Regions from separate parts of the Alteromonas sp. V450 genome, predicted to be linked through region 1. Evidence: predicted binding sites of a transcription regulator. Region 1 holds the regulator's gene; each other region holds the start of a gene.

The links. Region 1 encodes sigma-54, which starts transcription at its own class of promoters, with help from an activator protein. Its sites were predicted from a motif close to GTTGGCACGNNNNTNGNNT; they were not measured.
Region 2: a site for sigma-54 is predicted at 1,628-1,646, ahead of BK026_RS08400 (PEP-CTERM sorting domain-containing protein). Genes of this name have one in related genera too.
Region 3: a site for sigma-54 is predicted at 4,934-4,952, ahead of BK026_RS06255 (exopolysaccharide biosynthesis protein). Genes of this name have one in related genera too.
Region 4: a site for sigma-54 is predicted at 2,571-2,589, ahead of nirB (nitrite reductase large subunit NirB). Genes of this name have one in related genera too.

The regions. Positions count from the first base shown of each region.
Region 1 covers NZ_MODU01000004.1:4,129,321-4,137,619, forward strand. The annotation lists gene BK026_RS18245 (response regulator transcription factor) at 116-862, shown strand; gene mgtE (magnesium transporter) at 874-2,232, opposite strand; gene BK026_RS18255 (HPr family phosphocarrier protein) at 2,407-2,679, opposite strand; gene rapZ (RNase adapter RapZ) at 2,679-3,524, opposite strand; gene ptsN (PTS IIA-like nitrogen regulatory protein PtsN) at 3,600-4,043, opposite strand; gene hpf (ribosome hibernation promoting factor) at 4,057-4,344, opposite strand; gene BK026_RS18275 (RNA polymerase factor sigma-54) at 4,374-5,855, opposite strand; gene lptB (LPS export ABC transporter ATP-binding protein) at 5,929-6,654, opposite strand; gene lptA (lipopolysaccharide transport periplasmic protein LptA) at 6,657-7,202, opposite strand; gene lptC (LPS export ABC transporter periplasmic protein LptC) at 7,171-7,749, opposite strand; gene kdsC (3-deoxy-manno-octulosonate-8-phosphatase KdsC) at 7,746-8,294, opposite strand; gene BK026_RS18300 (SIS domain-containing protein) at 8,295-8,299, opposite strand, start outside.
Region 2 covers NZ_MODU01000004.1:1,907,186-1,915,484, reverse strand. The annotation lists gene BK026_RS08405 (ThiF family adenylyltransferase) at 1-604, shown strand, start outside; gene BK026_RS08400 (PEP-CTERM sorting domain-containing protein) at 651-1,541, opposite strand; gene prsT (XrtA/PEP-CTERM system TPR-repeat protein PrsT) at 1,725-4,376, opposite strand; gene BK026_RS08390 (PEP-CTERM/exosortase system-associated acyltransferase) at 4,462-5,238, opposite strand; gene BK026_RS08385 (YdcF family protein) at 5,264-6,028, opposite strand; gene BK026_RS08380 (serine protease) at 6,096-6,875, shown strand; gene BK026_RS08375 (hypothetical protein) at 7,069-7,896, shown strand; gene BK026_RS08370 (hypothetical protein) at 7,899-8,108, shown strand; gene BK026_RS08365 (HprK-related kinase A) at 8,126-8,299, shown strand, end outside.
Region 3 covers NZ_MODU01000004.1:1,422,342-1,430,640, forward strand. The annotation lists gene BK026_RS06230 (LysR family transcriptional regulator) at 1-446, opposite strand, end outside; gene BK026_RS19630 (hypothetical protein) at 571-738, opposite strand; gene maoP (DUF413 domain-containing protein) at 1,146-1,502, shown strand; gene BK026_RS06240 (PRC-barrel domain-containing protein) at 1,656-2,438, shown strand; gene BK026_RS06245 (helix-turn-helix transcriptional regulator) at 2,483-2,803, opposite strand; gene BK026_RS06250 (LysR family transcriptional regulator) at 3,213-4,133, shown strand; gene BK026_RS06255 (exopolysaccharide biosynthesis protein) at 4,140-4,745, opposite strand; gene BK026_RS06260 (sigma-54 dependent transcriptional regulator) at 5,220-6,551, shown strand; gene BK026_RS06265 (hypothetical protein) at 6,567-6,791, shown strand; gene BK026_RS06270 (ATP-binding protein) at 6,795-8,299, shown strand, end outside; gene BK026_RS06275 (response regulator) at 8,299-8,299, shown strand, end outside.
Region 4 covers NZ_MODU01000004.1:3,982,579-3,990,877, forward strand. The annotation lists gene BK026_RS17620 (hypothetical protein) at 174-461, opposite strand; gene BK026_RS17625 (SulP family inorganic anion transporter) at 888-2,453, shown strand; gene nirB (nitrite reductase large subunit NirB) at 2,765-5,314, shown strand; gene nirD (nitrite reductase small subunit NirD) at 5,351-5,722, shown strand; gene BK026_RS17645 (nitrate reductase) at 5,809-8,299, shown strand, end outside.

The DNA of each region.
Region 1 (8,299 bases):
CCGGGAGAGTATTTTCGGTCGAAAGATAAACGTAGGTGAAAGAAATTTTTTACGAAAATGGAATAATAAATCAACTTTTCCGGTCATGTTCTTATCGGCGCATAAGGAGAGGACCATGATCTTAGTAATCTACAGAGCGAACGCGTTTCAACAAACCATCACTCAGTGTTTGAGCGAGCAAGCATTTTTGTATGATGCCGTATCAAGTTTTAATACGGCGGCTTCTTTGCTCAGCATAAAGCACTATGCGCTGATCATTGTTGAAGTAGGGGCTTGCGCAGACTGCCTTGCTAGGATTGAGCTACTGGTTAAGCAAAATCCAGATAGCTGGATCATTGCCCTCGAAAGCCAAGATACTCTTTCCTTAGAAGTAAAAGCTGATGAAGTTGATTATTTTGATGCTGGTGTAGATGACTTCCTAAAAGGGGCATTCAACGAGCGTGTGTTTTTAGCACGCGTTCGCTCGCATATGCGGCGTAGCATACCTATTACGGATGCTAAAAATCAATCCAGTAACGTTGTTGACCATATTGAGGTGGGACCGCTACAGATAGACCAGCGCTACCATAGCGTTATGCTAAATGGCCAGACCTTGTCACTCACGGCACGTGAATTTGCTTTGCTCGACTATTTTTGCCGTCATCCAAACCAAGTATTTTCTCGAAACCAGTTGTTGAGCGCCGTGTGGGGGTATAATCACGAAGGTTACGAGCACACTGTTAACACTCATATTAACCGTTTACGAAGTAAGTTAGATAAAGTCACTAGCATGCAAAATGCAGGACAACTTGTACAAACTGTTTGGGGAGTAGGCTATAAGCTCAATGTCTCTGGCTACGTGGCTAAAGCGCTTAGTGCATAAACGTGTCGCGACTAGATCAAAAACAACGTTGCTGTCCCTAGAAAAGCGAAGATACCAACCACATCAGTGATTGTGGTAAGTATAACGCTTCCAGCTAGCGCAGGGTCTATTTTGAGTCGCTTCATGATCATGGGAAGAGTAGCGCCTGCAAGTGCCGCAGCTATCATGTTAACCATCATTGCAAAGGCTATGATTACGCCAAGCATATAGTCTTGTTTCCACAGTGCAATTACAGAAGCAATGAGTACAGCCCATATAGCGCCATTTAAAAATCCGATGGATATCTCTTTACTTATTAGCCACCGCGAGTTACTGGCGTTCACGTGCCCAAGTGCCATACCACGAATGACAAGAGTTAACGTTTGGTTGCCCGCAACGCCACCCATACTAGGCACAATAGTATTGAGAATGGCCAAAACGGCTAGCTGGCTTAGCGTCGCCTCAAATAAATCACTCACCATTGCAGCCATAAGCGCGGTAACTAAATTAACAGCGAGCCAAACGGAACGGCGTTTAGTACTTTGCATTACCGGAGCAAAGGTATCTTCATCATCCTCAAGACCAGCCATACTCATCATAGAGTGCTCTGCATCTTCGCGAATAATATCGACGACGTCGTCGATTGTTATTCTTCCAACCAGCCTATGGTTTTCGTCAACGACAGGGGCAGATAACCAATTATAGCGCTCAAACAGGCTTGCAACTTCGTCGTCTGGCATATTAACGGGTATTGCTTCAGACTCTGTGTCCATTACATCAGATACTTTGTCGTCAGTATCTGCGGTTAATAATCGTGTAACTGGTACTATACCAACTAAGTTGTCGGTACGATTTACTACGTAAAACGTGTCAGTGTTCTCTGGTAAATCACCTTTTAACCGAATATAGCGCAACACTACGTCAACAGTAACGTCAGGTCTAAGCGTTATTGTATCGGTATTCATGATGAAACCGGCAGTTTCTTCACCATACGATAACGCCTGCTCTGCACGCATTCGATCTTGCGCATCCATCGAATCTAATATGTCTGCAAGCACGGTTTCAGGAAGACTGCTGAGTGTCTCCGCTAAGTCATCGGTATCCATTTCCTCTAGTGCATCAACCACATTGGCCGGTAGCATTTTCGAGATAATACCGTTACGCACATCGTCCGACAGTTCTTCTAAAATATCGCCGTGAAAGTCACCATCTATGAGTTCCCACAGTTCATCTCGGGTGCGGCTTGGACTAGATTCTAATATGTGTGCTACATCAGAGGGAGGAAGTTCAAGTAACAGCTTACGTACAGACACGAATTGCCCATTAATCAACGCGGCATTGATTGAACGTAATTGGGTTTGTACGTATTTAGAAACGAGCGCTTCTGCCATAAAGGGATATTTCCGCTAAGTCATCGATATATAGAAATAGGCAATGGGGCCTAAGAACGCGTGCTGTCCACAGTTAGAATATCGCACTTATGATAAAACTGTTATGACAAATCGGCTTATTTTAAGACATCATCCTCCGACTGCTGAATTATTAATCGGCTTTTTGTGCTTCACCTATTCGTCTTCGTTGAACCTGCCTTCTATTAAAGACTCTATGGCTGACATTGCGGCTTCAGCATCGTTGCCGTTAACAATTACGTCAACTTGCTCGCCTTGATGGCTTTCAAGCATCATAAGGCCTAAAACGCTGTTGGCATCGGCTTCTTTTTCACCTTTTTTAAGCACAATTTTCGCATCGAACTGATTGGCCAACTGCACAAGCAGAGTAGCAGCTCTCGCATGTAACCCTAACTTGTTAACGATTGTAAGTGTTTTTTGAATAGTCATTACTGGTTAAGTTCTCGATGGCGAATTTGGACGTCGGGGTGAAGTTCGCCAAATGTTTTAGATAAGCTTTGAGCGATGTAGACAGAACGGTGTTGGCCGCCTGTGCAGCCAATTGCTACCGTTACATAACTGCGATTGTTGCGCTCTAAGTGCGGTAGCCAAGTAGTGATAAGGTTTTGTATCTGCCAAACAAACTTGGTCACAACAGGCTGAGAGCCAAGAAAAACTTCGACGGGCGCATCCAAGCCCGTTAAATGTTTTAAATCGGGTTCCCAGTGTGGGTTAGGTAAGAAGCGCGCATCAAACACATAGTCTGCGTCTTTCGGGATCCCGTGTTTAAAACCGAACGATTCAAACACCAATACGAGCCTAGAACTTTTCTTTCCTAATATTCGTTCACGTATAAGCTCTGCCAATTGATGGATGGTTAGTTTGTCGGTATCGAGGTATAGGTCGGCTCGTTCAACAATAGGCGCCAGTAACGCTGATTCTGCTTTTATCGCCTCAGATAAGGACTTATTGAGTTTCGCCAGGGGGTGTAAACGCCGTGTCTCGCTAAAACGCTTTACAAGCACATCGTCGCTTGCATCTATATATACTATCGTCATTGACCAAGAAGACGGTAAATAATCCAATATCTCAACAAGATCGTTTGGGTTTTTAGGTAGATTGCGCACATCAATACTGACAGCGACTTGGTCGTATTCATCAACAACAGTGTGCGTTAGCGTAGGTAGAAGATTAACCGGAATATTGTCTACGCAGTAGTAACCTAAATCCTCTAACGCACGCAAAGCGACAGATTTGCCAGAGCCTGAGCGGCCACTGATAATTATCAGCTTCAACTGAATTCTCCCTTTAAACGCTACCTTTCCCGAGTTAGCGATTAGAATAGTGGCAAACTGTCTTTGCCCTTCACATTAATTTAAGGCTTTAACAATATCGTCGCTGGTCGTGGCGCGGCGTATGGCTTTAATCGTTTCTTTATCGCTGAGTTTACCTGCCACCGTTGCTAGAGTTTGTAAGTGGCCCTCAGTTTGATCTTCTGGAACTAACAAAGCGAAGAAAATATCAACAGGCTTTTCATCTAGGGCGTCAAAATCAATTGCTGGTGTACTTGTTACTACAATAGCAATCACTCTATCTAGACCGGCAAGACGACCATGTGGAAGGGCTATCCCGTTGCCAATTCCGGTGCTGCCCATACGCTCTCGTGCCAATAAGCTGGTGAGCACGGTAGCTTGTTCAATGTTTTGGTTATTTTTTGCTGCAATTTCAGCGATTATTTCTAAAATTCGCTTTTTACTATTACATTGAACCGCACACTCGGTGCGGTCCAAACTTACGATGGCTTGTATGTCCATACTTGATTAACTACTAGTGTTTTTTAAGTTTTTCCTTATGCTTGATTACCTGCCGGTCGAGTTTATCAACCATGCTGTCAATCGCCGCATACATGTCGGTATTTTCTGAGGATGCAAATACTTCAGCGCCACTTAAATGAACGGTCGCTTCCGCTTTTTGGTTTAATTTTTCAACGTTCAGGATGACATGCACATTAGAAATGTGATCAAAGTGACGTTCAAGTTTGCTGAACTTCGTATCGACATAATTACGCAAAGAGTCGGTGATTTCGACATGATGACCAGTTAGGTTTATTTGCATATTTCGTCTTCCTTATATTATTAAGCCAATTAAATAAGGCTTTTGCGTTGGTTCGACGGCGGGATCGACAAAGACTCCCGATATTTTGCTATTGTTCGCCGGGCAACTTTAATGCCTTGTTCGGCCAACAATGAAGCAATCTTGCTATCACTCAGTGGTTTCGCCGGCTTTTCTGCCGCCACTAGCTTTTTAATTAGTGCACGGATTGCCGTGGAGGAACACTCTCCACCTGATTCTGTTGCTACGTGGCTTGAGAAAAAATACTTTAACTCGAAGATACCGCGTGGCGTATGCATATACTTTTGTGTTGTCACACGTGAAATCGTTGATTCGTGCATGTCTACCATTTCTGCGACATCGTTAAGCACCATTGGTTTCATCATTTCCGGACCGTGCTCAAAAAAGCCCATTTGTTGCTGCACAATGCAGTTCGCAACCTTCATCAATGTTTCATTACGTGACTCAAGGCTCTTGATGAACCATTTGGCCTCTTGCATGTGTGAGCGGATAAATTGCGAGTCGCTACTGTTTTTGGCACGGCGGCTCATGGCTGCGTATTGCTGGTTTACGCTTAGCTTTGGCAGACTGTCGGGGTTCAGCTCAACCACCCAACGGCCATTTTTCTTTGTTACTGAGACATCAGGGATCACGTACTCTGGTTCTTTAGTAACTAAAGCACTACCTGGTCGAGGATTCAAGGTTTGAAGTAAACGCATTGCTTCACGTAGCTGGTCTTCTTTTAAACGACTCTTACGCATTAGCGTGCGATAGTCTTTGCTGCTCAGTAAGTCAGAGTACTCTTCAATCAGTTGTTTCGCTTCAGCTAGCCAGGGCGTGTCTTCAGAAAACTGACGTAACTGCACCATAAGGCATTCTTGAGGTGAGCGAGAACCTGATCCAATAGGGTCGAACATTTGAATGCGTTTAAGTACACACTCTATTTCGTCCATTTCAATTGGCTCTTCCATGTCATCGTCGTTAACCGCTTCTAAGATCTCGTCAAGCGTAACGGTTAAATAACCTGATTCGTCAATAGAGTCGATAATTGCCGTAGCGATAGCGCGGTCTGTATCTGAAAAATGAGTGAGGCGCATTTGCCAAAGAAGATGTTCTTGAATGTCTTCGGTGGTCTCGCCTTGGAAGATTTGTTCGTCGTCGTTAGACGGGCCTGGCGCCGGCGCAGAAGATGCAGAGTAATATTCATCCCACGTGCTGTCGATTGGCAGCTCATCGGGAAGGTCGTTCTTCTCAAGCGCATCGCCTGCTTCTAGGGTATCACTTGAGGCAGAGGCGGTGGCTTCAGGCGTACTATCGTCGTTGTCGATATTGTTTTTTTCTAGCTGAGGCTCGTCTGGGCTTTCTTCCACTTCTAATAGTGGATTAGAGTCGAGCGCTTCTTGTATCTCTTGCTGGAGATCAAGCGTAGAAAGCTGCAGCAGTTTAATCGCCTGCTGTAGCTGAGGTGTCATTGTGAGTTGTTGGCTAAATTTTAGCTGTAAAGATGGTTTCATCTACGTCTTATTTAAATGCTCTAAATTGAATATACCAGAGCTAAACTGAAAAATGACAATTCGGTTACACTAACTATAGCCTGAATTGTTCGCCTAGGTATACATCCCTTACTTTCTGATTACTTAAAACCTGTTCCGCCGTTCCTTGCGCAATAAGCTCGCCATGACTAACAATGTACGCTTTCTCACAAACATCCAATGTTTCGCGTACGTTATGGTCCGTGATAAGAATACCAATACCCCTATCGCGAAGATGTTGTATTATCTTCTTTATATCATTAACTGATATAGGATCAACACCAGCAAATGGTTCATCAAGCAAAATAAATTGAGGTTTCGCTGCAAGTGCTCTCGCTATCTCAACGCGACGACGCTCCCCGCCCGACAAACTCATCCCTGTACTATTACGTATATGGTTAATATTAAATTCATCAAGTAGTGCGTCGGCTTCTTCTTCTTGCTGTTGTGAATTCAAATCTTTACGGGTTTGAAGAATGGCCATGATATTTTCATGTACAGTAAGCTTTCTAAAAATAGAGGCTTCTTGTGGAAGGTAGCCTATACCGCGGCGTGCACGTTCGTGCATAGGTTGATGGGTAAGTTCATTGTCATCAATCTCTATCTTACCTTTATCCAAATTAACCAGACCAACAATCATATAAAATGTAGTGGTCTTACCAGCTCCGTTAGGGCCAAGTAGCCCGACAATCTGCCCGGTAGAAACGGAAAGGCTCACGTCGCGAACGACCTGTCGAGATTTATAAGCTTTAGCAAGGTTTTTAGCGCTCAAAGTTGCCATTGCTATTCATTGTCCTCGTTGTCTTTCTTAGACGATGTTTTACGAATGGTGTCAGGGGTAAATACTGTAGTTACACGACCTTCACCATCCTTACCAGCGCCACCCGTTGCAAGCAATTGTTCAGTAACCATATCGAACGTAATTTTATCGCCTTGCACCTTACTGGTATCTTGCTGTAGCTCAGCATTACCCGCCAGAGAAATAGTGCGATTAATTACTTCATAGCGAATTTCATTGGCTTTCGCTGATACTGGTGTACCATCTTCTAGTGATTGAGAATAGCTTGCAGGGTTGCCACGGGCGATAAATATTTCACGGCCGCTGCCATCTGTAGCTATTACTTCTACTTCATCAGCTTCTATTAGGAGTGAACCTTGAGTAATGAGCACGTCTTCCTTGTACAAAGCCGTTTTGTTTTTACCATCAATAAACTGGGTATTTGACCCTATTTTTATGGGTTGTGAAAAATCTTCTTCACTGGCTTGTACCGCACCGCTAGCGATGGCAAGTAGAAGGCTAGTTGCTAGGGGAATAAGTGGTTTGTACATGATCTAAAAGCTCGTATTCTTGTTTGCGTAAGTCTGCATTGAATCCATTACTTAAAATAACATACTGCGTGCCCAGTATTTTAACCGGTTGATCAGATGTCATTTGCTTGTTCTCTAAGTTTATTTGAATATATTCGGTAGTGATATTTTTAACAAAGTCATTGTCAGTTTTGTTTTCAATCGTTACCGCTTTTTCGAGTTGAATCAACTCGTTGTTATACAGCGTACCTTCCTTAGCGGTAACAACCCACGGAGCATTCGCATTATCCGTATAAAGTGTATATCGGGGTTGTTGAAAGAAAACAAAGCCTAACTGGTCGTAGTGCTCCATAGATTCTGCAAACACTTTGTGGTTAAGCATACCGTCTTGGTTGTACAAGGTTGTTGCTAAATTTTTCGCTTTGTAGGATGGTTTTAACGCATCGCTTTGTTGCTGACGCACATCTTTCTCTGGCTCTTCCATCCACGTAGGGAGATACATGAGCACGGCTAAACTGAATAAGGCAGAGATACTCACGCCCAAGCGGTTAAAGCCGAACCGGCTCATACGCTTGCTCCAAATATGGCGTTTTCTATGTTTTTGGCTTGTAAAATCGTATCTGAAATTTCGCGCACAGCACCAAAGCCACCGGGCAACGTTGTTATCCAGTTTGCTTGTTGCGCCACTAAAGGATGAGCATCGTGCACGGCTATTTTCACTGTCGCATGCTGAAACATTCCAGTATCAGGCATGTCGTCGCCTACGGTGGCAACGTGATCCGCAGTTAGATTCAAGTGTTTTAACAAATTACACAGAGCGTCCGCTTTGTTCTCTTCGCCCTGAATAATGTGTTCTACATTTAATGACTTCATTCGATTTTCGACAATAGTAGAACGTCGTCCCGTAATAACGGCAACACTTACACCGTGCTTAACCAATGCTTTCACGCCGTAGCCATCTCGAGTATGAAATGCTTTCAACTCTTCGCCATCGTTACCAAGGTAAATGCGGCCATCTGAGAACACACCATCCACATCACATACAAGCAACTTGATATTCTCTAGTTTAGAAAATAATGCATCATCGAGTTCAGTATAGAGTGTTTGTACCACTTAAA
Region 2 (8,299 bases), 2.2 Mb from region 1:
GGCGATAAACCCTACAGCGTCGGTTACTAATTTTGCCGAAGGCATTAGCGAAGATAACTTAGACGCGTTTTTAGATGGTGTCGATTTGTATGTCGACAGCTTAGATATTTTCAGCGTTGATATTAGACGAAAAGTCTTTCAACGTTGCTATGAAAAAGGTATCCCTGCCATTTCAGCAGCGCCTATGGGGATGGGCGCTGCGCTCATGTGTTTTGTTCCTGGAAAAATGAGCTTTGAAGAGTATTTTTGTCTAGAGGGGCATAGCTTTGAAGATCAAATTGTGAGGTTTGTAGTGGGTATGTCACCAAGCATGCAGCAACGTCATTATTTGGTAAGAACCTCGAGCGTGAACTTTACTAAAAAAGACGCAAAGGTGCCGTCAACGTGTATGGGTATATCGCTTGCCGCGGGGGTGCTGTGCACCAATGCGTTGAAGTTATTGTTGGGCAGGGGGGATGTCATTCATGCGCCTTACGGTTTACATTTTGATGCCTACCGCAATACGTTAATAAAAACTCACAGACCGGGTGGAAATAAACATTGGAAGCAGCGTTTTATGTGCTGGTACCTCAAGCGCATGTTAGCAAAGGGTGACAAGCAGTAACAAAAAAAGCCGCTTCTAAAGCGGCTTTTTAAATCACTATGTAAAATTACTTGTTAAGTCTTCGACGCGAAGCGCCTACCATGCCTAACAAACCTAATCCCATCAACGCGATTGTTGATGGCTCAGGCACATTGGTTACCGCGAAACCGCCTGAATGGGTTCCGGTTAGCGTGCTTGTTCCATCACCGTTGTCTGCAATGGTTACTTCGGTAATGTCGGTGTTAAAGTCTAATTTAATTAGAACGTTAGCCATGTTGTCGACTAAATCTTTAAAAGATCCAGTAGCAAGATTAAACACATCGCCTGCTTCAACACCATTTATCAGGCCACTACCTACTGAGGTTAATTGACCAAAAAGAGTAGGGCCGCCAGTGAACTGAATTGTGTTAAAGATATTGAATGTAAATAACTCTTTATACACATCTAGTGGGTTGCCTGATAGGGCGCCCGCCGCTCTTGAGGCTCTATCGTAGTAGTAAAACGTTACGTCGCCCGCAGTGTAGTCTGTTTCTAGGCTAAGTGGATCGTCGCCTGAAATAGTACCGGTTAAATCGAATGAAAACGTTAAGTTAAAACCATTTAGCGTATTCAAGCCATTTGAACTAGGGCCGTCATCGAAATCTTCAGAAGGCGTTGTACCCACTACCTTGTTTAATTGAACAGAATTGTTGGCAACAGCAACGGTGCTGCTTAAATCTAGTCCACCTGTAGTTGAAATATTACAGCCTGATGTCAGCAATGGCACTGGACAATCTGCGGTAGTAACTGACCTGTATTGGTATTGAAGCTGCTCTAACCATCCAGTGGTTGTTGGGCCGTTAGCGTAATTTGCGTTTCCGCCCATATCGGCGCCTACGTCAACGTAAAACTCGTCAGCAGAAACAGCTGCTGATGCGGCAAGGATGCAAGCGCCGGCAGCAATGTATCTAAGTTTCATAATTAAGTTCCTTAATCGTAATTTATTAAAAGCGTGACAGCTGTATATTTCAAACTACGAAATGCAATCTGTGCTGATTAAATAGTAAGCTAAAAGTGTGCCATGGTGTTAAGTGCTTATTTTTTAGCATGTTATACTTTTAGCTAATGTATCAGTGTTAAAAAATACGACACAAGAAACGGGTTATAAAAGCGATTGGGCCTGTTTTAGGTGCTCCTGAATGGTTTTTTTATCTGGCGCTAGCGTTAACGCCTGCTGCAACACTTTTTCCGCTTTCGCCACCTCGCCGGTTCTCATTAATGCTAATCCATAAGTGTCCATCACCGTGGGGTTGTCTGGCGCTAGGTCGAATGCGCTCTCGGCAAAAGATTTAGCTGCGTCTGCGTTGCCTTCCAGCAGTAGCTGCCATGATAAATTGTTTAGCACAACTACATTGTTGGGATAGCGTTCATTAAGCGCCGTATAGTGTTGAATGGCGCTTTGGTGCTTTTTAATGTTGGCGTATTTTTGAGCAAGTGTGAGCCTGACTTTGAAATTAGCCGGGTCGTGTTCAAGGTGTTGTTCAAGAATGTTTAAACTTTCTTTGCTCTGCCCATTGTTAAACATGGCATTAGAGATGATTAACGCAGTTCGTGGCGATTGGGCATAGTCATAGTATTGCGTTAGTTTGTTTATGGCGTCAGAAAAGTTGCCGTTTGCGTAATCTATGTGCCCTGCAACACTTGCGTATTCTGGTACGCTTTCCGCGCTAGGCGCAAGAAGCCTGAAAGCACGCTGTGCACTTACTATATCTCCAGTCAATATGAGGTAATGAATACGCATTAGTTGAAGTCTGTCTGACGAACGAAACCTTACCAAGGCTTTATCGGTTTCAAATAATGCCTGTTTAAAATTTTGCTGTTTATCACGAAGCATTATCGGAAATAACCATGCCTTCATATTTCCAGGGGCAAGCGCTTTCCAGTTTTTATAAATATTTAGCGCTTGTGTTTCTTTGCGTTGCATTAAATAAGCCTCTGCCCAAAGCTGCCAAAACATATCTGGTGCATCTGCTTTTGACTTTGCATCTTCTATCACTTCAATGCACTTTGTTAGGTTTCCTTCATTCAACAGTGCTTGCGCATATTTCGTTGTTATTTCTAAGTTTTGGGGCTGCTCTTCGTGTTTTTGAGCAAAGATAGATAGCGCTCTTTTTGCCTCTCCAAACTGCTTTTCAAGTAAATAGTAGCGATATACTATGTCGCTGGTTCCATTTTTGCTAAGTGCAAGGTTGCGTTGCAAAGTAATGGCAAGTTCAGTGTTGTTTTCCTCAAGTGCTTGGGTAGTTAAATAGTTCACCGAATACACGTTATCAGGAGCAATGGCTAGCGCTCTATCCAGCACATGTTTTACTTTGTCTGCTTTTTTGTTAGCGATATAAACAGACGCAGCAATGTTCAAAGCCTTTACATTTTGTGGCTCATTTTCAAGCCAGTTTTCTACAAGAGCCTCTGCCTTTTCCCCGCGTTCTGCGAATAAATAACTTTTTATTAAAGCTTCTCGCGTTGTGGGGTCTGGGTTTTTCGCATAGGCCGTCTCTAAATCTGTAATGCCAGATAAATCGTTAACGCTTACTTTCAGAATACCCGACTTTTTCAAAGATTGACTGTCGTTTAGGTTCCACTCGTCGGCTTTCTTTAGAAGGTCTTTAACTTCATCTAGCATGCCTTTCTCAGTAAGGCCTGCCCCAAGTTTGAACAACAATTGCGACTCATCAACATTGGAAAGTGTTAACTTGTTGAAATCGTTTAAGGCCTCGACCGTATACCCCAAGTTGATCTTTATATCGGTCAACATTTTGTGTACAGGGTGGCTTTGCTCTAATGATTCCGCTACTGGGCTTAAGAATTCATAAGCACGTTCATGGTTACCTAAGCGATATGCAGCCGTTCCGGCGTACATTTTTGCGGCAATATTGAAGGGGTCACTTTCAAGTGTGGTATCAAAGTAGCCAATGCTCGCTTGAAAGTTACCGTTGTTAAACGCAGTAACACCTTTCAAAAGATTGATATAAGGGTGATTTGGCGACACTTTTAATAAATCATCAATGAGTGGGCGAGCACCATCATAGTTTTGCGTTTTTACATACGCATCAGCTAGCAGTAATTTTCCTTTGTTGTCCAAATTAAATGCATTGTGAAAGCGTTCATAACTTTTCACTGCCTGCGCATAGTTATTGTCTGCCGCGTACAGTTGCCCTTGTAATAAACGGGCCTCATGAAAATTTGGTTCCGTTTCTAACACACTATTTACCAGTGCTAAAGCGTCAGACGTGTTCTCGTTTTCGCGCATAGCCACCGCTTTGCCTAATGTCACAAATTTGGCTTGTTCTGAAATATCAGACGCTTTTTCAAGTTCGCTTTTGGCATTTCCTATGTTGCCAAGTTCATAGTGAGAAACCGCGCGATAAACGTAAACTTGTGTTTGAAGATCCGGCGACAGCCTATGTTCTTGTTCAGTTGCTTCTAAAAGGGGCTCGAATTTGTCTTGGAAAAAGAGAGATTCATACAGCCCTTTTTTAGCAATTTCATTGTTTGGCTGTGTGCCAAGCACCCATTGAAATTCCTTTTCTGCGCCGGCGTAGTGCCCAATGTCGAAGTAAATTTTGGCCAATAGCTGTCTTGCCTCGGGTGACGAAGGCTGATCTTGTATTATATTTTTAAGGTGAATAATGGCTTGTTCGTTGTCGTTTTGTTGAACTGCATATTTTGCATCTTCAAGGGAAGGGGGGCTAGACAGAGGGTCACAACCTAACAATATTGTTACGCATCCTGCTACAACCATTTGTGTTTTCATAAGGCTTCCTTTTTCTCGTATCCCTTCCCAACATCAGTAGTTATTACTTGAAAGACATTTTTAAATTCACTTGTCTATACGTTCACTATGGTGTGGGTGAGTGTATTAAGCGGTTGTCGCTTTTATCTTGTGTCTTTATTTTATCAATAATAGTTTCCAGCAAATCTTTGAACCCTGGACGAAGCGCATCTCTAACCTGCATTGGGTTTATGAAAAAAGGCGCACGTTTCCCGTGGTAGTCAACAACAGGGCCAATTTGTTCAAAGGCGAGTCCTACCAGCCGCATACTTCTCGCCAAGCGAGGCTCAACCATTACGTAACAATGATGTATGTTGTGCTGCATTAACACTGCAGTTGCAGTTAAATAGAGTCCTATCGCAATAAAGGGAAAGCACCGCAACTCTTTTTCAGAGTAGGTCGCCTCGTTGATACCGCCCGTTGCTGCGCCATCGAATTGGTCCATTTGGCGGCGCCGGAATTCACTTGGTACGGCTAATCGGGATATTTCAACAATATCTTCTCTGGCAAAGTTTGAAGGGTGAAGTTGCTCGTTAGAAATACTGTGCTCACAGTATTTTTCTATAGGGAGCTTTTCTGCTGGTGACGTTGAACGAATTATACGTACGGTACCAGCAAAACGCTGCGTAGCGACATGTTGGATTAAACAATGAATAGATTGTGCGTCGAACTCATCGGTTTCAAGTTTACGTTCGTTTTCGGGCTCTAGTTTTAACTCTTCTGCGTAAACTAAATGTCGTATGGCAAACGACGCTTCAACACTACTTTTAGCGTTAGATACATCTGGTTTAAAAAAAGAGGCAAAATGTGAAGCTATCGTCTCTACGTCATTATTTCTATCCATGGTCGCCCCGTTTTTTTCATTGAGTCTATCCGCAGTAACCTTTAAATAAACCCAGTTCTTTTTTTATTACCTGTTCAACAGTACCTAAATATTCATGTAGTGCGCGTTTAATTATAGTCAAACTTTCCGAAGACGGTAGCGACAAAGCAAGCGTTGAACTGGGCAGCGATAGATAGTTTGTTGGCGCTGTTTCTATCTTTTTTCCACATAATTCGAAGAAAAATTGTGCTCTGTTCATGTGACTTGCTGATGTTACTAATGTTACCGCTGGCGTTGAGAGTTGAGATAAGATTGCCTGTATCTCAGATTCGCTATCATACCCGCTAGGAACTGCAATGATGTGCTTTGGATTAACGCCAAACTCGGTTAAAAAAATGGTAGCATAGTGTGAATAGGCATTCGGCCAATCGCCAAAATTTCCCCCTGCTACAATAATGTTATCTCCTGTTCTTTGATAGATGTCAATGGCTCTCAATAATCTGTCGGTAGAGCACTTCGTCCATCTGCTTTCAAAAGGAATGGCGAGTTCATGCCTGTAATTACAGGCCATAACAACAATCGTAGAGTTGAGCGCATTGTCGAACGGCTTTACAGCAGCGCTCTCTAAAGGTCGCACCACCAAGGTGGCAAACAGTGGTTGTGTAAATAGAAACAGTAAGAACAATCCAGCGATAAGGCAGCATTTGGCCTTGAGTAATTTAAAAGAAAATACGTAATACACGCCTGAAAGAATAAGCAGGAATGGGTAAAGTAACGGCATGGTAAAATAATTGGCGATGGAACTGAGCATTTGAAATTCCATTTCAAGACATATATCTTTTTTACAACGTTCAACGCTTCTTCGCCACCGGAAATTTATGTGTAATTTTAAACAATTCGCCTTTTTGGCACTTTTTCTCAGTATGAGTGCTTCTGCAATTGCACAAGAACTTGTTGATGTGGTTAAGCGCATCACGCCTAGCGTGGTTGGTGTGGGTACACTAACGCCAATTCGTGGCAATCATGTTGAATTAAAGGGAACAGGGTTTGTATTTGGTAATGGAAAGTATATTGCTACGAACCATCACGTGGTAAGTGAGGAGTTGTCCCTCAACACGGTTCAGCATCGCGTTGTAATGGCGGGAACAGGAAAAGATTTCGACGTTCATATTGTCGAGCTCGTTGATTTCGACCCGGTTTTCGACCTTGCTATTCTTAAATTTAAAGACGCAGCAATGTCGTTGCCCAGCAATTTTACGTTTGCTGATGACACGCTTTTGCCTTCCGGCAGTAAAATTGCGTTCACCGGCTTTCCCATTGGCGCTATTTTAGGTTTATACCCAGCCACGCATGGCGGGCTTGTAGCAGCAGTAACCCCCGATGCATTGCCAGCAAACTCTGCAAGAGAACTCAACCCTGATTTGCTAGAGCGATTACGTAAAAGCTTTTTAATTTATCAACTGGATGCAACGGCGTATCCGGGAAATAGTGGGAGCGCGCTATATAGTGAGAAAACAGGGCAAGTTGTTGGTATTATTAACAAAGTACTCGCGCAAAAAGGCAAGGAATACGCGCTGAGTGCACCCACAGGTATTTCTTATGCTATTCCAGTAAAACATTTGCGCAATTTGGCGGCAAGGAATAACATATCGCTGTAAAGGCGAAGGTATGTCAGGGTTTTTTACTAATTAGAATATCTGAAAATGTATCTTTCTGAAATGAAAGGTTTTTCCCTTCTGGTGTGTTTTTTGCTTATTTTTGTAAAACGATGTTGTAAGACTTCTTACATTCAATCACCTGCTAGACCAGTGTCTAGCAGAAGCGTATTGGTAAAACGGGTTTAAAAATTTTATGGAAAAGTTAACAAGGCGAAAACTATTAAAAGGGTCAGTGAAAGCGGCCCCTTTGCTTGCGCTTGTCAGCAGTAAGTCTGTATGGGCTACCGGCGATAACTGCCCTTCGGCTGCGGCGTCTAATAACTTTTCGGGCGTCACGCACATTTGCAAGGGAACGAAAGGCTTAACGCCGGGCTTTTTCAAAAATCACGTTCAATGCTGGCCGACAGCCATATTCGCTGGCTTGTTTTTATTTAAAAATAAAAACTTCGGCATTGAATGGGATTGGACCATGGGTACGCACGGGTTTTCGACTAACGCTAACAAACTGTACGGTTGGTCAAAAGATGTTGTAGTGGCTACAGGTAGCGAGAACTACGGAAGCTATGCCAGTACCTGGAGAGGATTACTTGGTGCACACACGCCACGCTTCATTCAACATTCAACGCCTTGGGAATCGCTTACTAAAAGTTATGAAGGTGGCGAGAAAGAAGAAGAATATCACTTTGCAGCAGCCATGCTGAATGCGTCCCATGAATCAATAGATTACGGCTACAATGCCGCTCAAATACTTGATTTTTGCAAGAAAGCTGAAGATGCCAATAGTACGAGTGCATTTAACAAGTTTATCGATTCATTGGTGGGTTTGAACGAACGTGGTGGCGTAGATGCGAAGTCAATTCAAACACGCTCAGAGTCAGATCTTGTTCAGTGTTACTCTAGATCAAGGTCTAGAGGTCGTTTTGCCGTTATGTCTGTTTCATCGTCAAATACTGATTCATCATCAAGCAACCTCGATACTGATAATTTGTTAGGTGATTCTTCTAGCTATCCTTCAGTGTAGTAATGCAGCTTAGTAAATGGGTTCGTGTTACACGCTCCGCGTCGATGGTAATTTTGTTTCATGAAGGCTCTGGGCAAATGTTAGTGTTTAGAGCCGAAGCGGCGCAAGACATTGAACTGTTGCAAAGCGGTGGCGAAACTGGCGATGTCGACACGACTGACATCGATGAGGAACTGGTAGCGAATCTTTCTCGCTACGAGTTCCTTGATTAAACGTCGGAGTTTGCAGTATTTACACGCGTTACATTGGTACTTATCCTTATGCCTTTCAAGTGACAGCATTCGACAAAGCCGTCATTGATAACCTTGGCAACATATACACAAACAACATTTTGAGCGAAACCGGTGACGCCGACTTTCATGTGGGGTTATCTAAAGCCAGGGTTGCCGGTATACCTCAACCA
Region 3 (8,299 bases), 2.7 Mb from region 1:
GACTTGAGCGGCTCTGTAGAAAAAGATAAATCTGTAACGCGCTCGTGAAGTTGTCGAGACAAGGCATCAAGTGTTAACACTTCAGCTTTAACCGACCAATCAGGAAATGCGTTATGTAAATGACTTAATATTTTCGGTAACAGAAGTTCACTGGCCAATTGCGTGGCGCCGCACACAACATATTCAGAAGATTGAATCTGCAGCTCTTGTTTCGCTTCATTCAGCGTATCACAAAGCTGCCGTGCGTAGGGCAGCAATTTTTCGCCAGACTGCGTTAGTTGAATGCTATTACGTTGACGAATAAACAGCGTTGTATGGAAATACTCTTCTAGCAGTTTTATCCGCGCACTTACTGCAGATTGGGTGAGATATAAATTTTCAGCCGCTTTACCAAAGTGGCGCGTTTTTGCAACCTCGATGAAGGTGGTGAGAAAGCGTATGTCCATGCTTGTATTAAACCGGTCAGAATGAAATTAACGTGACCTCGATGATACGGCAACTTAATACAAAAGCACAGAAGCGCGCCGTCATAAACGGCACGCTTAATCAAATTTTCACCAACTCGACGGGTTAATAATCTTCGTGTTGCAATCGACGCTGCTTTTCACGTCGCTGCAAATCACGCTTTTGCTTTGCCTTAACATTATTCTGACGTTTGGCATTTGGCTTTCTAGCGTGAATGTCTTCCTCTTCTACCGGGTCCCATTCATCGCGCTGGTAACGATAGTCTTTACTCATTGACTTCTCTTGGTTGTTAACACTCTTCAATTATTGACTTTAGCTTAAAAATAGAAAACGATTTTTAATCATCGTTGCGATAAGAAATTTTGATGGATTGTAAATTTGAGTATAACGAACTCGCAAGGTTAACGTTCATCGGACGTATTTATAAAAAATCTATGTTTTGCCGTACAGCTGAAACACGCACCAGCTCAACTTAAGCCCTTAAAAAATCAACACTTTATTAAATATCAAATCAAAGATTAAGCTAATCGCGCATGCTTATTCCTAGCGCTTTTTGCTTGTTTTGTAAGCGTAACGTGCTAATAAAAAATTTTTTATTGATAAGGAAAAAAACTTTTGTTTTATCTTCCCTTTTATTTCTTTTAAAAGTGCGCTGAACATTACATTTCGTTGGGTACAACATGAAGACATTAGCAATTCGATTATCAGCAAAACCGTATATCGACCGCCAGAAATTTCCTTACGGATTTCGAAAGTCTGGTGACTTTAGTATAACCGAGGCTGATATCCTTACGAATTACGGCAGGACATTACTCGGGTTAGAAAGTGGAGAACTCTCGCCGGAAAGTGAAGATGAATCACATTTTGTAAGTTTTATCCAAGGCAACGTAGAGCCAAGTAACAATTTAGAAAAAGCGTGGGCTAAATATGTGCGGTTAGCTCGCGGTAAAAAACACTTTTACACGCTGCACAGCAGTGCAAGCAATCAGTCAGATTATGATGACGATTTCTCAGATGAAGAATTTGACGTAGCTTAGTATTTCTTTCGTAACAAGCGCTATCTTGTGAAAGCTCGCCGTTGGTGAGCTTTTTTGTTTGTACTGATTATTGATCTCTTACGTGACTCTGATAGAACAAAATGAATAAATGTTTAGGTATGGCTACACTTAACGCTATCAATGATAGCGACTATGCATTCATATTACTTTCAAACCAGCCCAAGCAACGGAGGCGTTGAGATGATAATCAGTTCAAAACAATTGACCCATTACTCAATTCAAGCAACGGATGACGCAATAGGTGGCGTAAGAGACATATTATTTGACGACCAAACTTTTGTTGTTCGTTATTTAGTAGCGGACACAAACACATGGTTGCCTCTCAGTAGAAAGGTTGTAATTTCTCCGATATCAGTATCAAAGATAAATGTCGACGATGAAATGGTACACATCAGCATGTCGGTAAACACGATTAAAAACAGCCCCTCGATTGATGAACACAAACCCGTCTCTCGCGAATACGAAGAAAGTTTGTTCAAGTATTTTGGTTATGGCTATTATTGGGTTGGTCCAGGTGCGTGGGGAGAATTTGCACATCCCAACGAATTGGTGGACGCGCAGCAAACTATTGAAACTAAAGACAATGTCAGCATGGAAAACCACCTTCGTGCTTGCAATGAAATAAATGGTTACGAAATCGCAACAACGAACGGCAACTTAGGTCACATAAGTAGCTTCATCGTCGACACAAAAAGCTGGAAAATCATTCTGCTCATTGTTGATACCAACAATTGGTTGCCAGGAGGGAAACGGCTAGCGCTTCTCCCGTGTGACATAAAACAAATAGATTGGGCTGCTCATTGTGTCGACATTGATTTAAGCCATGATGAACTTGAGGCGAGGCCCCAAATAGAGGAAGAGAAATTGAACGACGCTGATTACGTATCAACAATCTTGCAAGCAATTAGAGACTAATTGGTAGTTATAACCAACGCTCGTTAGCACGAGCGTTGGCGTTATCAATTAGCACCACTTACAAAAAATTCATACATAAGCGCGATTAGACGCTTGACCCTTTCATCGGCAAGACGATAGTAAATAGTCTGCCCATCTCGCCTCGTTGCTACCATTTTGGCTTCACGCAATAACGCAAGATGCTGTGAAATTACTGGCTGTGATACGCTTATAACCTCCAAGAGCTCTGTTACGGATTTTTCTTCCTTGAGCAAGGAACATAGCACCATCAGGCGCGTCTTGTTTGCAAACTGCTTAAGAAATATTTCAGCTTCCGCTGCATGCTCCATTATATCACCTGAACCTATTACCATATCCTCGGACATAAGCACTCCCTATCTGTAAAATAATCCAACAGCAAAATAACTCAGTTACTATACAAAAGTATAAGAAATATTGTTAACTTGCCAATTTATGCGATGAATTTAACGGTAGCGCGTTAAAAGGTTTCAAAAGCGAAGGAAAATGACAGACAGTGACGCTGCATAGAAATGTGAATTGTTGTAGTAAATACAATAGAGAATATCGAGGCAAACCTCAGTGTTGTCAGCCATAGTAAGGCATGCGGTGAGCCAACCATCAGTAACGGTTTAATTGGCTAAAATTGTTGAAATTAGAGCGCATAAGACAAAAACGGACCGCAGCTCGTTGCCGTGTGGTCAATGAAATTGCTGGTAAATAACATCAATTTTTTTTAATGTAGTGACGAGAAATACGTTAAATCAAGGGCGTAAGATGCTTAAGTCAACATTAGAACAGTGGCGAATGTTCAAAGCGGTTGTTGATGCTGGTGGCTTTAACCAAGCTGCCGCAGAAGTACACAAAAGTCAATCAAGCGTTCACCATGCCGTGCAAAAGCTTGAAAGCGCTATCGGTGTAACGCTATTTGAAAATGTTGGAAGAAAAGTAAAGCTTTCTGAACAAGGTGAGTTGATGTACCGTCGCGCCGATTTTCTGCTCAACGAAGCTCATAAAATTGAAGCCGTTGCGTCGAGTCTTCAGGCAGGTACAGAAACCACACTTCGAATTGCCGTTGACATCATTTTTCCATCAGAGCTACTTTATAATGTTCTTGCCAAAGTCTCTGCAGAATATCCTCTTCTTAGGATAGAAATAGAAGAAACGGTGCTAAGTGGAGCAAATTCACTTCTTTCGGCAGGTAAAGTAGATTTAGGGATTTCTCCTTTTGAATTTCCCAACGGCTTCAGCGAAGACTTATGTGAGATAGAGTTCGCGGCTGTAGCACATGCAAACCATCCTCTTCATCAGCTTGGTCGGACACTGACACTTGAGGACTTAAAATCACATCGGCAAATTGTAGTACGAGACTCGTCCGCAGAACGCAAGGCTGATGTCGGTTGGTTAGGCGCTGAGCAGCGGTGGACAGTAAGCCATGTTAGAACGTCTTTAGATATTATTGCTCAAGGGCTTGGGTTTGCGTGGCTCCCTATTGCGATAATAGGGAAACAAATCGAAGATGGAACACTGATCCCTTTGCCACTTGATAACAACGCTGCACTGCGAAAGGCGCTTCTGTACCTTTCATTTGAAGATGGTGATGCGTTAGGTCCTGCCGCAAGGGCATTTATTGGAGAGCTCCGCTATCAAACAATGAACCTTCCGACGTCTGCCTTTATGGATGGCTTAGGGCGCTAAAAAGGGTTAGGCAAGGACCGCAGCGAGCCTTTGCGCTCCGAACACAAATCCCAAAAGCGAGATAGAAACGCCAACCAACGCAACCGCACCATCATCTGTGGTCATTCCTATGGCCATAATAAGAACAGCAAACGCAGGTACCAGCCCCATAAAGGGAACTAACTCCAGCGGAACCATTACAAAACCACAACCAGCACAGCAAAGCGCAATCAGTGAACGAGAAACCGGTTGTTTCATAAAGAAACAGCGAGGTACTAGAAACCGGTCAATACGAACCGCAGTTGGCTTTACTTTTTCCACCATTACTCTCAGTTGGTCTGCGTCGCATTCTAGGTTTAGTACTTTTTGCGGGAGCCACGGATTACGACGGCCGAGTAATATTTGCAAAGCAATGAGTAAAATTGTCCCACCCACTAAAGAAGGAACCCCAGGAATAGCACCAATCGGTGTACACGCAATAAACGAAGGGAGTGCTAACATAGGCCCAAAACCCCGTTTTTCCATCACATCCCAAAACTGGGAGAATACAAAAACGTCTTGACGAGTGCGCGGCTGCATTTTGCCAAGCAGTTCGTACAGCGTCATTGAACGTTCGGATCTTCTAACCCACATGCCAATTCCCTTTCTATATTAAGATTTTAGTCACATAAATAGTTACCCAACAGACTCGCAGCCCTTTTGCAATTACACTTCGATTGAATGTGACTTGTCACCAAGTAACTCAACGCGTTATTGCTTTAAAAGCAAAACGAAAAGGCTAGATTCGCAAGACAGACGCACTGTCTTTGTAAAACAAATCAAAGCGAAATATATGCCACAGCACAATTCTTTGAATTATATAGAAAAAAGGAATGCTTTTTGCTGTACAAGTTTCACAGTATGGTGAAAGGTTTACAATATTCAATCTGAAAGGTTTGATATTTCGTATATTTTCTTCACTAAGTATTTTTTACAGCAAAGAACTAGCAACACCGTCAATAAATTGATTTACAATCAAAAGGTAATGTTAGCAAACGTATATAACAAATCAGACCTACCGGCACATTTACGGTGTGCCTTGGTGAATGTCTAGAAAAGGAAATCAAAGTGCTTACCGTATTATTAGTCGATGACGATACAGAATTTACTGAAGTTGCATGTACCATAATTGAATTTCTGGGCCATGAAGTACTTACTGCCGCGACACTTGCCGAAGCGAGAGATTGGCTAGAAAAAGAAACATTTGACCATGTGCTGCTTGATTTTATGCTACCGGATGGAAGTGGCGCACACTTGTTTAATGAGCTCGACGCACTTCCAAAGCGCCCCCGTATAACCCTTATCACTGGGCATCCGTCAGTAAAAGGGGTAATTAAAGGGCTTTGTGGCCCAAACATCGATTATTTAGTTAAACCGATCCAACGTGAAGAAATTGAAGCTGTTCTAAGTGGTAAGCCAAAGGAACATGCCCACGAGAAAGAAACGATAGAAAAACACTTCGATCTCCTCATTGGAGAATCTCCAATAATGAAAGAACTGTATAAGCTCATTTCTCGGGTGAGTAAAACCAGTGCTAACGTAATGCTTTTAGGGGAAAGCGGTGTTGGTAAAGAAGTTGTTGCAGCGGCTATTCACCGCGCGTCGGAAAGTGAGGGTCCTTATATAGCGACGAACTGTGGCGCTTTTTCAAAAGAATTGATAGGTAGTGAACTATTTGGTCACGAAAAAGGTGCTTTCACCGGTGCGGTAGGGCGCAAAGAAGGGGTATTTGAACAAGCTGAAGGTGGCACTCTTTTTCTCGATGAAATAACAGAAATGCCGATAGACATGCAGCCTAATCTTCTTAGAGTACTAGAAAATAAAGTGGTCATCCGAGTGGGGGGTACGAAAACAATTCCAGTTAACTGTCGCGTAGTCTCTGCGACAAACCGTACTATGGAAGAGATTGCGCAAAGCAAGGTGCTACGCGAAGACATCTATTTCCGCCTGGCAGTGTTCCCCATTACCATTCCGGCTTTAAGGGAACGTAAAGAAGATATTCCTTTACTAGCAAAAACGTTTATTGACGAATTTAACAAAGACAATGGTGCGAACTTTAAATGGAAAGAAGGTCAGCTTGATACCCTCCAAGCTTACGATTGGCCAGGTAATGTACGTGAACTTCGTCACTTTGTTCACCGCGCGGCAATAATGAGCGACCCTGAACAAAGTGATATTGAACTGCCAAAAACAATTGAGTCTCCTTTTGCACAAAAACAAAGCACGACCCCTGCCCTTCAGGCAGGTCGAACCATTGAAGATGTAGAAAAAGAGCTCATCTACGCGACATTGGAGAAAGTTAACGGAAACAAAACAATGGCAGCTGATATGTTGGGCATAAGCACTAAAACGCTCTATAACCGACTCCACGCTTACGGTGATTTAAGCAAAGAAGACTAGTTTGGCGAGGTGAGTATGACAAAAGACGAGTTTTCGAAAATGAGTGTTTTTGTGCATGATGCGCGAAAACCTCTTAATAGAATTTCGATGCAAGCTGAGCTGGTTAAGATGGCTATTAACGGCGAAGTACCGCCCGAGAAGGCGCTTGCGTCGTTAGATAAAATAATAAGTAGCGCTAAAGACTGCAGCAACACGCTGACGGAGATGACTTCAGTTTTCGCTGACAATATTTCGGAATAAACGATGATAACAAAGGTACTTTCATCCCTTTACAGCTGGATCATCTTAGTTGTCTTGGTGATAGTCGTCATTACCGCTAATTCGTTTTATGTGGTAAGTACACTTAACGATTTATCTGCCTTAGAGGCACGGTTGTTTACTACCAACCGTGTAATAAATGCAGTGAATCGTCTACATGTTGCGGTGTTAAGGGTTGAGTCTGGACAGCGTGGATATATGCTTACCAAGGACGATAATTATCTTGCTGATTATACCGAAACCCTAGGTGTAATCAGCGAATTGATGGATGAAGTAGAAGTGAGTTCATTTTCTTCTGATATCAACAATCAATCTGAACGCATAGGCGAACTTCTCTCTCTTACTAAGCAAAAAGTTAACGAGGTAATCGAAGTCGTCGAACTCATCAAAGAGGGAAAAGAGCAAACAGCCGTAAATTTGGTTCATAGCGATAAGGGCATTCAGTTGTATCGTCGATTTGAAACTTTGTTTCGCGAAATTGATGAGTCTGAAAGAGACATGCAGGGCACGCATTTAGCAAACTTAATGAGCCTTCGAAGGGATTCTGTCAACACGCTAATCATTTCTGCAGCAACAACTTTGTTACTTATCATAACGGTTTTTCTGTTGTTAAAAATAAATTCCAGAGAACATGAAAAGTACCAAGCAGATCTTGAGGCTATTAACGAAGATTTGGAATCCAGAATAGCGGAACGTACACAAGAGCTCAGCATATATTCCGATGAACTTGCCAGAAGTAACCGAGAGTTAGAAGACTTTGCGTTTGTCGCATCCCACGACCTACAAGAGCCTCTAAGAAAAATCCGTGCCTTTGGCAACCGCCTAGAGTCTGGATATGCAGATGTCATTGATGAAAGGGGCCAAGACTTCTTAGCCCGAATGCTCAATGCGGCTGAAAGGATGTCGATGTTAATTTCAGATCTTCTGGCTTTCTCGCGCGTGTCAACCCGTGGTAAAGATTTTGTTGATGTCGACCTCAATAAAGCGGTCGCAAGTGTCGTCAGCGATTTAGAGATTGCGATTGAAGAAAAATCGGCACAGGTAGACATTGACACACTCCCCCAACTGCGCGGAGACAAGTCACAGCTGGAACAGCTTTTTCTCAACTTAATTTCAAACGCACTGAAGTTTCAAAAAGAAGGTGTTACGCCCAAGGTTTTAATTACTCACTCTACTCCTAGTAACAAAGAAACGTCCGACGTTTTACTTTCAGAAGAATATCAATGGGCGAAAATACAGGTTAAGGACAATGGCATTGGGTTTGATCAAGCATTTGCAGAGAAGATTTTCGCGCCTTTTCAACGTCTACACGGGAGAGCGGAGTACAAAGGCACCGGAATTGGCCTCGCTGTGTGCAGAAGGATTGTAGAGCGCCACAACGGACAAATTACAGCTGCTAGCTCTCAAGGAGATGGCGCTACGTTCACTATCTTATTGCCTATCGATAGCGAACCTTTTGGAACAAACAATAATAATGGAGAAACACAAGA
Region 4 (8,299 bases), 150 kb from region 1:
TTGATATAACAGTGAAATTCACTAAGTAGTTGGTATTATTTGTTTTTTATCCATTGCACTAGGGCTGTAGGGTGAAAAAGCCGATTGAACGTCTGACTAAATGAGGGAGGGCTAGCAGGGTTGCATTATTATGGTGCAACCCTGCTGTTGTGCTTGTAGCAGGCGTCGTTCAGTTAGCTTCGCACTACGCGAAGAAACCAACCTACAAACAGTGAAATTAAGAAGCCGAAGAAGGTAATCATTGTAGTTATGGTAAGCATTTGCCCAGAAAAGTCAGCATTCTCGCCAGTGTGCTCGCTAACTAGCATTCCTGAAGCCTTAAAAATAAACAGTGCAGCGACAGAAAAGAGCAAAATAACCGCCGTAGACATAATCGTGGCTTTCCAATAAGCCTTTGGCGACACCCAATGAATGGCGCCTGCTACAAGTACGCACAAAATAGTAAGAATATAAGGTACCAATTTAACTCCTCGTTGATAAAGGCTTAAGCCTTACATCGATGCCACGTCATCAAGCACGCTTACCTTAAAGTAACGTTTGATATTCAAAAGAGAAGCGCACAGACGGGCATGTTCAATAAAATACTGTAATACGATGCCATGTAAGCAGTACTTTGTCAGCACAGACTGACAAATAAACCAGATACCGCGTTTGTAAAGCGAGCACATCACTGCAGTTGCTAAAACACAAAGTCACCATTTACAAAGCTTGACTGCATAGTGCAACGCACAGAGGTGTTTTTATTCTGGTAACAATCTATTAAAAGATTTTAAGCTACAATGGTGATAGAATCGCCGAAAATTTCTCCTACCTACTTGGTGTTCTGCTTCAACGCGGTGTACGCCACGGTGGGTTGTTGTGTTTAACATCTTAGCTTCTGAGAGAACATGTTCGATTTAATTACCAGTAAAGACAGCAACGTTAAAAACGACGTGCTATCAGGTATCACCGTGGCGCTTGCCTTGGTCCCTGAAGCCGTAGCATTTGCATTTGTAGCCGGCGTAGAACCCATGATAGGCCTTTATGCGGCTTTCATGATGGGCTTGATCACTTCTGCTATTGGTGGCCGTCCAGGAATGATTTCTGGTGCTACCGGCGCCATGGCCGTTGTAATGGTGGCTTTGGTTGCCCAACACGGGGTTCAGTATCTATTTGCTGCGGTTATTCTGGCGGGTTTGCTGCAAATAATGTGCGGTATCTTCAAGCTAGGGAAATTTATCCGGCTGGTGCCATACCCGGTGATGCTGGGCTTTGTAAATGGTTTGGCAATCGTAATTTTCTTGGCGCAATTAGGCCAGTTCAAAGTCACTAATGCAGCGGGTGAATTACAATGGATGGAAGGTACACTGCTGTATTGGATGCTAGGGCTTGTGGCATTAACCATGGCCATTATCTACTTGTTACCCAAGCTAACTAAGGCCGTGCCGGCGTCGCTGGTGGCAATTATTACGGTAACCCTGCTAGTGCACGGACTTGACCTGGAAGCACGCACGGTAATCGACTTCGTTCGCGACTTGCTACCTGCTGACCAGCGCGATAGTGCAACGCTAGCGGGCGAACTTCCTAGCTTTGCTATTCCTATGGTGCCGTTCACCTGGGAGACTTTCATGATCATCTTACCTACCTCAGTGATTCTTTGTTTAGTTGGCCTAATTGAATCCCTTCTTACTCTTTCGCTAATTGATGAAATGACAGATACCCGCGGGCGCGGTAATAAAGAGTGTGTTGGCCAAGGTGTTGCAAATACCGTAAACGGTTTCTTCGGTGGTATGGGCGGTTGTGCCATGATTGGTCAAAGTATGATTAACATTAACTCTGGTGGCCGTGGCCGCTTGTCAGGTATTACCGCGGCGGTTGTTTTATTAGGCTTTATTTTATTTGCAGCTCCACTAATTGAAATGATCCCTCTTGCTGCCCTTGTCGGCGTTATGTTTGTGGTGGTTATCGCTACTTTTGAGTGGGCGTCATTCAGAATTATTCGCGGCGTAAACAAAGAAGATGCCTTTGTACTATTCCTGGTAACAGGCGTTACCGTTATCGCCGACCTGGCTATTGCCGTTGTTGTTGGTGTTATCGTTTCAGCCCTTGTGTTTGCATGGAAACATGCTCGTCATATCGAAGCGAAGTCGCACGTTGATAACGACGGTTGGAAAGTCTATGAATTAGACGGTCCACTATTCTTCGGCTCGGTATCGCATTTCAAAGATTTATTTGATATTGCCAATGACCCACAAGATGTGGTGATCGACTTTAAAGAGTCACGTATTTGGGATTCATCAGGTATCGATGCACTAGATACTCTTGCTGACAAATACGAAGAGCAGGGTAAAAAGCTACACATTCGTCATATCAGCGATGAATGTCGTTCATTGCTTCGCAAGGCAGATAAGTTTGTTGAAATTAACGTAGTTGAAGACCCTCGCTACCGTGTAGCGACAGATAAACTGGCCTAAGGTATTTGGTAACCTCAATGCACCAAGTAAACACAGTTTTGCGTTTGTTTGGTGCAGTACAGAAGTCTGAATATTACTCGTTTTTCTGTAAATTAAATAAAAACAATTGCTTACGGTTTTGGCACTGAACTTGGATAGCTATTAACGTAAAGTGTGTTTTGGTGATTTGTGTCAATCGCTGAAAATTGTGTGATTTATAACACTCCGTAAAATGTGTTAGCCGACCTAAACCGTCGGCAAAATAGGCAACGAAGCCCGCATCAACGAAAGTTGAAGCGGGCTTTTTTTTGTCCCGAAAAAAGGGGAATACCATGACTTCATTGGACTCAAAAACGCAAATTGTCGTCGTAGGCAACGGCATGGTGGGGCATCATTTTGTTGAGCAGCTTCACCAAAGCGATGCCAATGTAGAAATAACCGTTTTATGCGGCGAGTCTCGCCTCGCGTACGACCGCGTTTATCTGTCATCTTTTTTTAGTGGCGCGAGTGCTGATGACTTAGCGCTTACTACACCCGCTCAGTACGCCGAATGGGGCGTAAACGTAGTCACCAATGCCTTGGTAACCGATATAGACCGTGACAATAATAAAGTGACGACGTCGGAAGGGCAGGTGTTTAGCTACGACAAGCTGGTGCTAGCCACGGGCTCGTACCCATTTGTGCCACCCATCCCTGGCAACGACCAAGAGCATTGTTTGGTTTATCGCACCATAGACGATCTACTTGCCATTGAAGCGTCAGCAGCGGTGAGCAAAGTAGGTGTAGTTGTTGGTGGTGGGCTTTTAGGCTTAGAAGCCGCTAACGCACTAAAACAAGCCGGTCTAGACACCCACGTGGTAGAGTTTGCCCCGCAGCTTATGGCGGTGCAGCTAGACCAAGCTGGTGGTAACGTTCTTAAAGATAAAATCGAAGCATTGGGCGTAACGGTTCACACCCAAAAGGCCACCCAAACTATTGAGGCCGGTGATACCTGCCGCTATAAAATGGTGTTTGCTGACGGCACTGCACTAGAAACCGACATGATTCTTTTCTCTGCTGGTATTCGACCTTCCGATCAGCTTGGCAGAAAGTCGGCACTAACACTGGGTGAGCGCGGCGGTATTGTCATTGATAACCATTGCGTAACGTCTGATCCAAACATTTACGCTGTGGGTGAATGTGCGCTGTGGGATAACAAAATCTTTGGCCTTGTTGCACCTGGTTATACCATGGCGCGCACGGCCGTAAGTCATATAACCGGCGGCGATGCCGAGTTCGCTGGCGCAGATATGAGTACCAAACTCAAGCTAATGGGTGTGGAAGTGGGCTCAATTGGCGATGCGCATGAACGCACAGACGGAGCGCTTAGCTACACCTACTTAAATCAGCCCGAGGGCGTGTATAAAAAGCTGGTGGTAGATAGCGAGCAAAAGCATGTACTTGGTGCGGTCCTTGTAGGTGATACTGGTGACTACGACACGCTCCTACAGTATGCGCTTAATAATATCGAATTACCTGAACACCCAGAAAGCCTGATCCTACCATCATCTGATGCGGCACCAGCGTTAGGTGCCGATGCACTACCAGACACCGCGTCTATTTGTTCATGCCTAAATGTGACAAAGGGCGATATTGTTTCAGCCATTGAAGGCGGCTGTTGTAGCGTTGGCGATGTAAAAGGCGAAACCAAAGCCAGCACAGGGTGTGGAGGTTGTGCTGCCTTACTTAAAAATGTTGTGGATAGCGAACTTGAAAAGCGCGGTGTGGAAGTATCAAAAGCCATTTGTGAGCACTTCAACCATACCCGACAAGAACTCTTTCACATTGTTAAGGTAAACGGCATTCGCACCTTTGACGAGCTACTAGAACAGCATGGTGAAGGTCTAGGGTGTGAAATTTGTAAGCCCGCTGTCGGCTCAATTTTAGCCTCGGTGTATAACGACTACATTCTTAAGTCTTCACATCTTCCACTACAAGACACCAACGATATCTACCTTGGCAACATGCAAAAAGATGGCACGTATTCCGTTGTACCGCGTGTACCGGGCGGGGAAATTACGCCAGAAAAATTGATTCTGCTCGGCGAAGTAGCAAAAGAATACAACCTGTACACCAAGATCACAGGTGGCCAGCGCATTGATTTATTTGGAGCGCGCGTAGAGCACTTACCTGATATCTGGGAAAAACTGGTCGCTGGTGGTTTTGAAACCGGCCACGCCTACGCGAAGGCACTGCGTACTGTTAAATCCTGTGTGGGCAGCACCTGGTGCCGCTACGGTGTTCAGGATTCTGTTGGCACTGCCATTGATTTAGAGAATCGTTACAAAGGCTTACGTGCACCGCACAAAATTAAATTTGCGGTTTCGGGGTGTACCCGTGAGTGCGCAGAAGCCCAAAGCAAAGACATTGGCGTTATTGCTACCGAGCAAGGTTGGAACCTGTATGTTTGCGGGAATGGCGGCATGAAGCCGCGACATGCAGACCTGTTTGCCACCGACCTAGATACCGAAACCCTTATAAAGTACATCGACCGCGTGCTGATGTTTTACGTCAAAACGGCTGATCGCCTACAGCGCACATCGGTGTGGATGGACAACTTAGAAGGTGGGTTAGCTTACTTGCAAGACGTTGTAATAAACGATGCTCTTGGCATTAATGATGAGCTTGAAGCACAGATGGATACGGTGGTTGATGCTTATCAGTGCGAATGGAAAACCACCATTGAAAACCCTGAGTCGCGCAAGCGTTTCCGTCAATTTGTAAACAGCGATGCTAGCGACACCAATATTCAGTTCGTTTCAGAGCGAGGCCAGGTTCGCCCAGCTACGGAAGCTGAAAAAGTAGCAGGTAAAGATCAGTTCATTCCTGTCTCTATGGTGTAGCCATTGGCTTATCAACCTTGTTAGGAGAATCAAATTATGTCAGCAGCGCAAAATGTAATGGCGTCAGAACCACAACAAGTGCAATGGCACTATGTTTGTGAGACGAACGACTTAGTGACAAACAGTGGGGTTTGCGCCCTTGTCGACTCACAGCAAGTGGCAATTTTCAGTTTGAAGATAAACGGCGAAACCCAGGTTTTCGCCATTAGTAACTACGACCCTATTGGTAAAGCAAACGTACTCTATCGCGGGCTTCTAGGGTCGATAGGCGGTGCGCCTGTTGTCGCTTCGCCTTTATACAAAGAGCATTACTTTCTAAAAACCGGGCTGTGTAAAGAACACGACGATGTTTCCGTCACGGCTTACGCTGTGAAGGTAGAGGGCGAAAAGGTTTTTGTCGGCGTTTAAGAAAACTGCCTTTACTTGAACGCCCACATGAAAAAGCCTTCTAGCCAAATGCATTCAAAAGCTGTGAAATCGAAAAAGGTAATGAAATGAATATGCCTACACGACAACCCGACATGATGTCTGAACAATTAAGACAAACAACATGCCCATACTGCGGCGTAGGGTGTGGTGTAGATATCAGTTGCAACGTAAGCAAGCGTGCCACAACCCTGGACACTGTTAAAGGCACGCCAGAGCATCCCGCCAATTTTGGAAGATTGTGTGTTAAAGGAACAAACCTGCTTGAAACAAACGACTTAAACGGACGTTTGCTTCACCCAACCATGGCAGGTCAATCGGTGGATTGGGACACGGCCACCGATGTAATTGCGGATAAGATCACCTCTACCATTGCGCAGTATGGCGCGGATGCCGTTGCTTTTTATGTATCAGGGCAGCTTCTTACCGAAGACTATTACATTGCCAACAAGTTTATGAAAGGTTATATCGGCAGTGCCAATATTGATACGAATTCACGCCTATGTATGTCATCAGCCGTTGCCGCCTACAAGCGCGCGTTCGGGGAAGACGTGGTGCCATGCGATTATTCCGATCTGGAATGTACAGATTTATTGGTAATTACGGGAAGTAATACGGCCTGGGCGCACCCAGTGCTTTTTCAACGCATTCAGCGAGCAAAGCTGAAAAACCCTGATATGAAGGTCATTGTTGTTGACCCGCGCAAAACCGAAACCTGTACCATTGCCGATTTACACCTTCCATTAAAGCCAGGTAGCGACGTGGCGCTATTTAACGGCTTACTCAGCTATGCAAACGCACAAGGTCGAATAGACAAATCCGCCGTTGAGGCCTATGCCGAGGGGCTTGATGAAACGCTCAGTAGTGCAAATGCTTTAACGTTAGACGACGTTGCTAAAGTATGCGACCTGGACATTAACAGCATTAAGGCCTTCTTTGATGCCTTCTGCAAAGCCTCTAGCGCAATTACTTTTTATTCTATGGGCGTAAACCAGTCTTCTGCTGGTGTGGATAAAGCCCAAGCTATTATCAACTGTCACTTAGCTATGGATTTAATTGCTAAAGACGGTTGTGGCCCGTTTTCAATTACTGGCCAGCCCAATGCCATGGGAGGGCGTGAAGTCGGTGGGTTAGCCAATATGCTAGCTGCACATATGGACCTTGAAAACCCTGAGCATATCAGCGCTGTTAAAACCTATTGGAATGCCCCTGTTATGCCTAAAGGGCAGGGGCTTAAAGCTGTCGATTTGTTTAATGCAATTGAGAGTGGAAAGGTAAAATTCGTTTGGATAATGGGGACGAACCCTGTTGTCAGTATGCCAAATCGAGGTCAAGTTGAGCGCGCACTTTCAAAATGTGACATGGTTGTAGTGTCTGATATTGTTGAGTCCAACGATACACTTAACTACGCGCACATAGCCCTCCCTGCCACCGGTTGGTCGGAAAAAGACGGCACAGTGACTAACTCAGAGCGCCGTATTTCACGTCAGCGCGGTATATTGCCTCCACCAGGTAGTGCAAAACACGACTGGCAAATCATGTGCGAAGTGGCGGGTAAAATGGGCTTTGGCGAGGCATTTAATTTTACCCATCCGTCACAAATATTCGTTGAATACGCTGGGCTAACCGGCTATCAAAATAACGGTAAGCGTCAGTTAGACCTGTCACCTTTACAAGCGTTAAGTGAAGCTCAGTACAATGGGCTATCGCCTTTGCAGTGGCCTTTTCAAACAGTTACAAAAGCTGAGAATACGGCCAATGCTAATTTTAAAACTAACCCTAGCCTTACCAGTAAACGTCCTTTTGAAGACAAACGATTTTCAACCCCTAGCGGCAAAGCTAAACTTATTCCCGTAGCTTACAAAGCGCCATTGCAGGTGACATCAGACGCTTATCCTTTTATTGTGAACAGCGGGCGAGCGCGAGATCAGTGGCATACCATGACGCGCACGGGTAAAGCGGCAAAGTTACTTGCTCATATGCCAAGTGCTAACGTGCATATTAACCCTAAAGACGCTGCTGCAATGGGCGTTGAAAACGGAGATCTTGTTTCTCTTTCAAGTGCAGTATCTAAAGACGCCCCTGTTATCTATCCGGTAAGAATAGATGCGGACATGCGAAAAAAAGAAGTATTCATTCCCATTCACTGGTCGGCGCAATGGGGGTCGCACAGTAAACTAGGCGCACTTTACGCCAGCGCGGTAGACCCTATTTCAGGGCAACCTGAGTTAAAACACGCGGCGGTTGCTATTGCGCCAGTTACTTTTACTACCTACGGTAAGCTCTTTGTTTCATCAGTAAACCCATCAGTACATAATTCAGAACTTAGTTCTTCATATGAAGACGCGCTAAAGCATGTATGTGACTACTGGAATACAACACCGCTTGAAAGCACAGAGGTGTCTTCACCTGTAAATAACTCGGATGCAGCATTATCAGTATTGAATGTTGCTTCGAACAAAGGCCGTCGAGAGTTTGTACAATCATTAATACCTCTTCTACCGCAAAACGCGGTGCTATTGCAGTTTCATCATCATACATACTCAGTATGCCTTGCGC